One region of the Planococcus sp. 11815 genome, then DNA from elsewhere that is predicted to be linked to it. Evidence: riboswitches for the same ligand, from Rfam matches in the RefSeq annotation. Region 1 holds a riboswitch; the other holds the start of a gene.
What was found. Region 1 has a riboswitch for lysine ahead of dapA (4-hydroxy-tetrahydrodipicolinate synthase). Riboswitches for the same ligand answer to the same signal wherever they lie in the genome.
Positions count from the first base shown of each region.

Region 1 (5,355 bases):
GATGTGCCGTGAGTGAAGCTTTCCGGAACGGCGTAGCCGCGCGTCCGTTTCTGGATCGTGTCGTCACCGACCGCACTGGCAGCGTTCAAAGCTTCTTCCAAATCCCCTTCTTCCAGATAGCCCATGCCTTGAGCATGATGCGCCCAGACGCCCGATAAATAATCCGCCTGCAATTCCAGGCGTACTTGCAATTGATTGTATTCCGTCTCGCTCAGCTGATTGCGCGCCTGCTGGACATCCCCGAGGACGCCAAGCAGGTTCTGAACATGATGCCCCACTTCATGCGCGACGACATACGCCATCGCAAAATCCCCAGGTGCGTTGAACTGGCGCTCGAGTTCATCGTAAAAGCTCAAATCGATATACAGCTTGGAATCCGCCGGGCAGTAAAATGGCCCCGTCGCAGCACCGGCCATGCCGCATGCTGACTGGACGCTTCCGGAAAACAGCACCAAAGTCGGCTCGACATATTCCATGCCTTCTTCAGCGAACACTTCCGCCCACACTTCTTCCGTATCTGCGAGGACGACCGATACGAAATCGGCCAGTTCTTCTTCCCGCTCACTTGCCACATACGGTTCCGAACTAGAAGTTCCTCCGCCATCGCCGAGTATCGCTCCAGGGTCTCCCCCGAGAAACGTGATCAACAGGACAATCAGCAAGCCGCCGATCCCGCCGCCGGCAAGAACCGGCCCACCAACACTGCGCCCTCTCCTGTCTTCTACATTCCTGCTGCCCGCTCGCCCTTTCCATTTCATAACCGAAACCCTCTTTCCGCATCCATTTTTATAAAGCTATACCCGTTTCACCGGAAACTTTAATCCCATCTCGGCAAGCGGTAGACCAAAAATCGTTCGCGCGGATCTTCCGCTTCAACTGGAAGCTCAATATCACCGGTCAATTCAAAAGCGGTGCGGCGTTCGAGGAAATCGGTATACTCGATTGCCGGATAAAATAAAATCACTTCGACTTCGCGCGGATGATCGGCTACTGATGCCAAAATCCTGTCTATGACCGTCATGAACACCGGATCGGAAAACGGATTGAAAAAATAAAACCAGCGATCTTCCGGATGGATTTCATAATCCTGCGCGTAGCCGTTGATGAATTCGATGTCCGCCTTCCCCTTAAAGCGCTGTAAATTCCGCAGCGAAGCTTCATGAAGCGATGGATCGACTTCCACTCCTGCCGACGGCGTCCCGAATACATGATGCGCAAAAAAGTTCAAGCGCCCTTTGCCGCTGCCAAAATCGACCAGCCTGCCGCTGCCCTTAAGCGGGTGTGCCTTGAACAATCTATCCAGCCACGCATAGGGCGTCACTTCGAAACGGTGCTCATGCATCGACGCATTAAAGCCCATCTGCTCGCCACCGGTTTGGATATTCAATTGCCGGTCCATTTGATGATCGTCCATCTGATTGCCTCCTTTTATCCAGTGAGATCAATTAAAGCCGCAGCTTACTATTCCCACATTTTGCAAAATAAAAAATTCTTTTTCTCTTGCCATTCCCATTCCTTTCTGTTATATTACAGCTAATTCAATAATTTCTTGCTTCCTTAGCGGAGCGAGGATAGAGGCGCAAAAACCATCAGTACGCAATCCGAGGAGTATGAGCTCTTAGGACGATTGCCGAAAGGGGGATTTGCCGAAGCGGCAGGATGCTCATATTCCTGTGCGCTGGTTCTGCACTGAAGAAGTGCCGGACTGTCATATAGGAAACTATATGGAGGGCTATCTGACGAACAGGAACGATTGGTAAACATTGTTTCTAACGGCAGCAACGGGCCCCCGTTGCTGCCTTTTTGTTTACTCCGGACCGGCCCCCACCTCTAACTTTTGAAAAAAACTTAGAAAAGGGTGTGTTCTCTATGAAATTCGGTCAAGTGATCACTGCAATGGCGACGCCATTTGACTCAGACGGTGAAATCGATTTTCAGGCAACAACAAATCTCGTGGAATATCTAATCAATAACGGTTCGGACGGCATCGTTGTCGCCGGGACGACCGGCGAATCGCCGACTTTGTCGACAGACGAAAAAGTGGCGCTGTTCGTCCATGTCGTCACCGTAGCAGACGGGCGCGCGAAAATCATCGCGGGCACCGGCTCAAACAACACGCGCGCATCGGTCGCCTTGACCCAGCAGGCAGAGCAAGCGGGCGTCGATGGCGTCATGCTCGTCACTCCTTACTATAACAAACCGTCCCAGGAAGGCATGTACCGCCATTTTGAAGCGATTGCAAACGCGACGACGCTTCCGGTCATGCTCTATAATATTCCGGGCCGCAGTGTCGTCAATCTATCGGTCGATACCATCGTCCGCCTGTCGCTTATAGACAATATCACCTGCGTGAAAGAAGCAAGCGGCGATTTGGATGCCGCTTCTGAAATCATCGAACGTACAAGCAGCGACTTTGCCGTCTACAGCGGCGATGACAGCCTGACCTTGCCGATGCTTTCTATCGGCGGAACAGGCATCGTCTCGGTCGCTTCCCACATCATCGGCAACGAAATGCAGGAGATGGTTAAATTATTCCGCACAGGCGATACAGCTGGAGCCGCCGCGCTTCACCGCAAATTACTGCCGACGATGAAAGCTTTGTTCGCAGCACCGAGCCCGAGCCCGGTCAAAGCGGCACTCAACCTATTAGGTGTTCCGGTCGGCGGCGTACGCTTGCCGATGCTCGCTTTAACAGAAGAAGAAACAGCCACTTTGCAGCAATTCCTGCCGTCCGCTAAACAGGACGCGGTCACCAATTAAAAAAGGCTTCGCAGACCCATTTCAGGGTCCGCGAAGCCTTTTTTCAATTATAGACATTCTCCAAGGCACGCTTCAAGCTGCCGCCGATGTTCAATGTCCGCACATCCACACCGAATGTCGTCAAGGATTGCGCCGCCTCTGGACGGATCCCCGTCAAAATCGCTCCGACGCCGATCAGCCCGAGCGCCTGGATGATTTTAATGACTTGTTCCGCCACCATCGTATCGACCCGGATGACCCCTGATAAATCGACAATCAATGTGTTGATCTTTAATTCACTTGCTGACAATAGCGTGCGCTCCAAAATATAATGCGCACGGTCGATTTCAATGCTGCCGACAAGCGGCAAAATCGCGACCGAATCGCTGATCGGGACTACGGGTGCCGACAACTCCAGAAACTCCTGCCTTGCTGTCGCCAAGTTGTTCTGGTAGGAAACCGTATAGGCATGCGTGTAAGCATACGTTGCATGGTCCAACAACGCATGCAATAATTCCGCCGCGTCGTAGGTTATTTCCGGGGAAATATTCAAGCGGCGGCCTTCACTTTTGATCACGGCTGCCAGATGCTTCCGGTATAAGCCGGTTTCTGCGAGCGCTGCATCCAGTGTCATGCCCTGGTCAAGAAAGAAATTTCCTGTCGCATTGCCCCACTCCGTAATCACCGCCATATTCTTTGCCTCATTGCAGCTGTCTTGCATAGCTTTCCCTAGCAATTCAATGAAACGGGCACGTTCTTCCAGCACCAGCTCCGAGAATTTACGGTTTTCTTCCACAACATCCTTCGGCAATGCCGTCAGCCGCTCTTCTTGGATCAGTTGGGCAATCATATATTTATCTTCTTCCACTCGTTTACCGAATAAAGCCATCTCTTTTTCCATTGGAACCTCCATCAATTATTGCTTGATTGATTGACTTGGTACAACAGATTCATTATACCCACAATCTGATACAAGAAATAGCATTTTGATTTTCCAGGACAAAAAATGCCCGCCGGATGGCAGGCATTTTCCGATATTATTTTGCGAACAATTTTTTCAACGTGTCAGATGAAACGGCTTTTTCTCCACCAAGGATATAGTGGAAAGTATCCGGTGTCGAATAATCTTGAATTTGTTGTTTAGACGCCGCTGTAGGGGTTGGGGCAGTCAATACAAGCGGATCTGGATAAAGTGAAGCGAGTGCGCTTCCTGATAATGCATCCGGGAAATTGGTACCCGTCGCGATATAGATTTCAGCTGTTTCATCGAACAACTCATTTTCATACATGAAATCATTGATTGCTTTGTTTGTGTCATAACGGCTGACACCTGCAAGGCGCATCGGTTCTTCCGCGAACAATGCTTCCACTGAAGGAGCAACTGCTTTTTCGCCGCCGATGATGAACGGTAATGCCGGTTGATTCGCTTTAATGTAGTCCGCAACTACCGCTGGAACAGTACCTGAAGCAGGAACTAACAGAATCGGTTCTTCAATATAACCTGCTACTGGGGAGATTGACAAAGAATCGGCAAAGGTTGCGCCAGTCGTAACGAATAAAGATTCGTCCATTCCTAGTTCTTCAGCAATTTTCACTGCAGTTTCGTAACGGCTTTTACCGCTGATGCGATCTACTTCAATGCCGAGCTTCGCGATTTCATTTTTGACTTCTTCAGAGACCGCTCCAGTACCGCCGATTAAAATAACGTTTTTCGCGCCCAAGCGCTTCAGCTCATCCGCAAATCCTGCAGGCAAAGAATCTTTTTTCGTCAAAAGAAGTGGAGCTAAATGAAAAGATGCAAGCGGTGTTGCAGCCAAAGCATCCGGGAAGTCAGCGCCCGTTGCAACGACAACCGTTTCCGCCTCTCCATCTCCCCACCCTGTCCATGAAACTTCTAGGCTTGTCTGGTAGCGGTCGCTGCCAAAAATGCGGTAGGAGTTGTCTTCAGTAAGTGTAGCCGCAGAAGCTGCCCCAGTCGGTAAAACTGCTCCAAAAGCCAAAGCTGCAGTCAATGCCGCAGTCGTCAATACTTTGCCGTAAATCATCGTTAATCGTTTCCCCATTCTGTAATGTATTCATTTCTTTTCCAATTATATGATATTTTACAAACATTACAATAGGGTTACGAAAATATTTTTTGGTGGGCATAAATGCCTTTTCCTATACGGATGAAGAAGTAGTAATTTCTTAACTTCCTATATTCTTCTTTCATTTTCGAGCTTCTTCTCCTTTACTTTCATTCGAAGCCGCCAAGCTCTGCCGAAGGTTTACGACGGTTCGCTTTCCGGGTACATAAGCCATAACGCAGACACGGCTAAACATTGACCTTACAGGAGGATGCTATTATGCAAAAACACGGCCATAAATTGATCGGCACATTCGATGTGCAGGCGGAAGTGATCCATGAGATCGGTGAATTGAAAGCACAGGGATATAAAGAAGAGGATATGTATGTTGTCGCTTTGAACGGACAACAGCTGCAAATGGTACAAGGGCAGACAGATGTCCATTTAAATACGGATGAGGGCGATTTCATGGACAAGTTCAAATCGTTCATTTCCGGCGAAGATCCGACAAAAGATGCGCTCAAGCAAATGGGCCTCTCCGATTCCGAAG
Region 1 is NZ_CP096991.1:2,975,784-2,981,138, forward strand. Features, by position in the region: gene ypfJ (KPN_02809 family neutral zinc metallopeptidase) at 1-758, opposite strand, end outside; gene M1Q06_RS14920 (SAM-dependent methyltransferase) at 818-1,414, opposite strand; lysine riboswitch at 1,565-1,743, shown strand; gene dapA (4-hydroxy-tetrahydrodipicolinate synthase) at 1,870-2,760, shown strand; gene M1Q06_RS14930 (STAS domain-containing protein) at 2,804-3,640, opposite strand; gene M1Q06_RS14935 (cell wall-binding repeat-containing protein) at 3,777-4,802, opposite strand; gene M1Q06_RS14940 (DUF2382 domain-containing protein) at 5,085-5,355, shown strand, end outside.

Region 2 (5,355 bases), 1.6 Mb from region 1:
AGAACAATCCGATTGGAATGACCCCGAGTAAAGAGTGCAGCCTGCGCATTAAAAATTCACGATTGTTATCCAAAAATTTTACCCCCCTCAAAAACATTAGTTGGCAGCGTAAAGCTTTCCTATATCAGGAAAACATATTCACGTTGCTGTAAGCATCATGTACAAGAATATGACATATTTATTGTACTCCCCCCCTCTAGGAGCGTCAAGGCAAGGAAACCTTTTTAAGCGCATCCAGTCTAGGGTCTGCGAAGGTTTTTGCGGATATTAAATAGGAAAGAATTCATGAAAAGCTATATTTTCATTTCGAAACAGGCGAGATACAGGCATCTGTTTCGAGGTTTTATAAGCTCATATAGGACCGTGCAGGCAAGATTTCAAATTTGAACAAATTGTGAATTTTTGCACAAACTTTCGGTAATTCAAAAAAGCCCAGCTAGGCTGGGCTTTTGGCTTATCTGACAGACGCTGGCGTCAGTCCGTATGCATCGTGGAGCGCATTTGCTGAACGTTCCATTTCACTAGCCGGCACGACGACAGAGACTTTGATTTCGGAAGTGCTGACCATTTTCACCGGCACATCCTGCGCGCGGAGAATATCGAACATTTTTGCCGCGACGCCGGGATTCGACACCATGCCGGAGCCGACAATCGATACTTTTGCCAAGCCGGTTTCGATATCGATGGAGTTATAGCCAATTTTTTCTTGCGCTTCCGACAAGACGCGCTGGGCTTCTGCCAGGCTGTCTTCTTTGATTGAAAAAGAAACAGACGGCGGAAACTCCTCAATGATGCTTTGCACGATGATATCGACATCGATCAAGTGATCCGCAAGACTCGTGAAGATATTGGAAAGCGACCCGTTGAATGGCTTCGTATAACTGACAGTGATGCGGGCGATGTCTTTTTCGAATGCCACGCCGCGCACGATTAGATTTTTTTCCACAGTGATCACCTCTTGAATGATAGTCCCCGGTTCATCCGAGTAGCTGGCCCTTACAGAGAGGGGCACTTGATTGTTCTTGGCGAATTCCACGGCTCGCGGATGAAGGACTCCCGCCCCGAGATTGGCCAATTCGAGCATTTCGTCGTATGAAATCTGTTCAAGTTTGCGGGCGCCTGTGACATAACGTGGATCGGAAGTGTAAACTCCGTCAACATCCGTGTAGATCTCACATTTTTCAGCACCGAGCGCAGCCGCCAGTGCGACAGCGGTCGTATCGGACCCGCCGCGGCCAAGCGTCGTGATATTGCCGTTCTTGTCGACGCCCTGGAACCCTGCGACCACGCAGAACAGTCCGAGGTCGAGGGCCTCTTCCAAACGCTGTGTATGGATCGTTTCGATGCGCGCATTGCGTGGGACGGATTCCGTTTCGATGCCCGCCTGCCAGCCTGTGAAACTCAAGGCATCATGCCCGAGTTTTTTGAACGCCATCGCCAACAGCGAAATGGTCACTTGTTCACCGGTCGCAAGCAGCATGTCCATTTCACGCTTTGGCGGCTCTGCGGAAATCTCTCCCGCAAGTCCAAGCAACGTGTCTGTCGTTTTGCCCATCGCCGAGACGACGATGACGACGCGCTTGCCTTGTTGTTTTTCCTGGATGGCGCGTCTTGCTACGCCCACGATTTTCTCCGGAGACGCCACGGACGTCCCGCCGAATTTCATTACGATTGTTGTCATTCTCTTCACTCCCACTTAAGATAAGTGGCCCTCAACAAAAAAGAGGCAACTCGCCGATTGCCTGGCAAGCTACCTCTCTTCTCATGTACGATTTCAAACGTCCATGTGAGATAGCCCTCCAGAGTCAAACTCTGACAGCCCTGCATCTCTTAAATGCAGGACCAGCATACACGCAAGCAGTGCGCGTAAACTTCGGCGGGCGTCCCTTTTGGCATCCTTCACAGATTCTGCAAATCTCGGGATGCTTACTATTGACGTCCGCTCCTCTATCATCACTTTTTACAAGTGATTCAATTGTGTTATTACAATACCACGAAGTTATTCCTGTTGCAACGGCTGTTCTTTGAAATGCCGTTCGATTTCCACGGCCAGCTTCTCAGGAATACCGGCCTGCTGGATCTCGCCGGCGTTCGCTTCCTTGATTTTCCGGACGGAGCCGAAATGCTTGAGCAATTGCTGCTTGCGTTTCGGGCCGACGCCTTGCAAACCGTCCAAAGCGGATTGAATCGAATTCTTGCCGCGCAATTGGCGGTGGAACGTGATGACAAAGCGGTGGACTTCGTCTTGAATGCGTTGCAATAAATAAAACGCTTCACTTGTGCGTTTGAGTTCCACCATTTCAACTGGATTGCCATACAACAACTGGGACGTTTGGTGCTTGGCGTCCTTTGCAAGTCCTGCAATCGGGATATCGAGCCCGAGTTCGTCTTCAACGATTTCGCGCGCCGATTCGATTTGGCCTTTGCCCCCATCGATAATGATCAAGTCGGGCAGCGGCAAGCCGTCCTTCAGCACGCGGCTGTAGCGCCTGCGGACCACTTCACGCATAGCCGCATAATCATCGGGCTTCTGCGCGGAGCGGGTTTTGTATTTCCGGTAATCTTTTTTTGACGGTTTCCCGTCGATGAAGACGACCATCGCAGACACGGCATCCGCCCCTTGGATATGGGAGTTATCGAATGCTTCGATGCGCAGCGGCGTGTGGATGTTCATCGCTTCGCCCAATTCGTTGCAGGCACCGACCGTGCGTTCTTCCTGGCGCTCGAGCAGCTGGAATTTCTCCTTGATGGCAATTTCCGCATTCTTGCGCGCAAGCAAGACCAAATCTTTTTTCTTGCCGCGCTGCGGGACGAGCACTTTCGCGCCGAGCCATTCTTTCAGGAATTCCTCATCTTCCGCTTCCGGCAACAGGATTTCATTCGGTTTGATATGATCCGGCTTTTCATAGAATTGGCCGAGGAAGGTCAAGAACTCTTCTTCCGGGTCGCGGTACAACGGGAACATCGACACTTCGCGCTCGATCAGCTTTCCTTGGCGCACGAAAAATACTTGCACGCACATCCAGCCTTTATCGACAGCGTAAGCAAAGACGTCGCGGTTGGTGAAATCGTTCATGGCCATTTTCTGTTTTTCCATGACCGATTCAATGTGGCTGATCTGGTCGCGGTATTCTTTTGCCCGTTCGAACTCCAGGTTCTCCGCCGCTTCGCTCATCTTCTCGGTCAGCTCCTGCTTCACTTCGCGGAAGCCGCCGTTTAAGAACCGGCTGATGCCGTCGATCATTTCACGGTACGTATCCTTCTCTACCGGTTTGACGCAAGGCGCGAGGCATTGCCCGAGATGGTAATAGAGGCAGACGCGGTCCGGCATCGTATGGCATTTGCGGAGCGGATACAAACGGTCCAGCAGCTTCTTCGTCTCGCTTGCTGCATAGGCGTTCGGATAAGGGCCAAAATATTTCCCTTTGTCTTTTTTGACCTGTCTCGTGATGACCAATTTCGGATGGCGTTCGCCCGTGATTTTCAAATACGGATAAGTCTTATTGTCTTTCAGCCGGATATTGTATTTCGGGTCATGCTTTTTGATCAAGTTCAATTCAAGGATCAATGCTTCTTTGTCGGAAGAGGTGACAATGTATTCAAAGTCCTCGATTTCATTGACCAGGCGCTGTGTTTTCGTATCGTGGCTGCCAGTGAAATAGGAACGCACACGGTTCTTCAACACTTTCGCCTTGCCGACATAGATGACTGTCCCTTGGCGGTCCTTCATCAAATAGCAGCCAGGCTGGTCCGGCAAAACTGCCAATTTATGTTGAATCATTTCATTTTTCATTTCCTCACCCTATTTAAAAAACCGGGTTCCACGAATGGGACCCGGTTTTGGAATTATGCGTGTTTTTCAACCAATTCAGCCAAAGCTTCTTTTGGACGGAAGCCGACAACTTTATCGACTGTTTCGCCGTTTTTCATCAAAAGAAGTGTCGGGATGGACATGATACCGTATTCGCTAGCTGTCTGTTGGTTTTCATCAACATCCAATTTCACGATTTTCACTTTGTCGTCCATGTCTGCATCAAGTTCTTCAAGAACTGGAGCGATCATTTTACAAGGCCCGCACCATGCTGCCCAAAAGTCTACCAATACGAGACCTTCTGAAACTTCCTGTTTGAAATTCTGATCTGTTCCTTTAACGATTGCCATGTATAATTCCTCCTTAAGTGATAACCAAACTATATTTCGATTATAGCAGACGTGATTTACGCTAGCTATTTATTTGCCTAGTCCTTCCATACCCGGCTGTTGTTGGCGTTAAACTGCCTGGATTTGATGTAGTCAATGTATTTAAAGACTGAGAGATTCCGCTACAGGGGCACGCTTTAGGCTCGCAGGATGCAAGTCATGCAGTGTATGCGACAGGATGTCGCGGTATACACTGCCCGTGATTGAGTGGGCATCGAGCCTCCTCATTCGCTACGCTCATTCCCGAGTCTCTCAAACCCACTTTTTCCGCAGGAGTCGGCCCCTTTCGCTCCATCTCCAGTTACAGACAAAAAACAGCCCGCTACATTGCGGGCTGCTGTGATTACATGACTTTCTTGAATTCTTCTGTAAGCAACGGGATGACGTCGAATAGGTCTCCGACGATTCCGTAGTCTGCTACTTTGAAGATGTTCGCTTCTGGGTCTTTATTGATCGCAACGATGACTTTGGAGTTGGACATCCCTGCCATGTGCTGGATCGCTCCGGAAATTCCCGCTGCGATGTAGAGATCAGGTGTAACGACTTTCCCTGTCTGTCCGATCTGCAAGGAATAATCGCAGTAATCTGCGTCACATGCGCCGCGTGATGCTCCGACTGCGCCGCCAAGAAGGTCAGCCAGTTCTTGCAAAGGCTCGAATCCGTCTTTACTCTTGACGCCGCGTCCGCCAGCAATGATGACTTTCGCTTCCGAAAGGTCTACGCCTTCTGCGGATTTGCGGACGACGTTTTTGATGATCGTGCGCAAGTTCGTGATATCGACCGACAAGCTCGATACATCGCCAGAACGTTCTTCGCGCTCAAGCGGAGCGATGTTATTTGGACGTACTGTAATGAAGACAACACCGTCTTCTTTCAGTTTCACTTTTTCAAATGCTTTACCGGAATAGATCGGGCGGATGAAGATAGCGTCCTCCCCTTCCCCTTCGATATCCGTTACATCGGAAATCAAGCCGGTTTGCAATTTCGATGCGATTTTTGGCGACAAGTCCTTGCCGACTGCAGTGTGGCCGAAGACGATTGCTTCAGGCTGCTCTTGGTCAACAACTGCCATAAATGCCTGGCCGTAACCGTCAGATGTATAAGATTTCAAGTGTGGGTGCTCAACCGTAATGACGCGATCAGCGCCGTAAGCTA
Region 2 is NZ_CP096991.1:1,377,166-1,382,520, reverse strand. Features, by position in the region: gene M1Q06_RS07065 (succinate dehydrogenase cytochrome b558 subunit) at 1-73, opposite strand, end outside; gene M1Q06_RS07060 (aspartate kinase) at 455-1,681, opposite strand; lysine riboswitch at 1,785-1,958, opposite strand; gene uvrC (excinuclease ABC subunit UvrC) at 2,000-3,793, opposite strand; gene trxA (thioredoxin) at 3,847-4,161, opposite strand; gene M1Q06_RS07045 (electron transfer flavoprotein subunit alpha/FixB family protein) at 4,544-5,355, opposite strand, start outside.
Region 2: linked by a shared signal. The riboswitch ahead of M1Q06_RS07060 (aspartate kinase) and the one ahead of dapA (4-hydroxy-tetrahydrodipicolinate synthase) in region 1 are both predicted to bind lysine.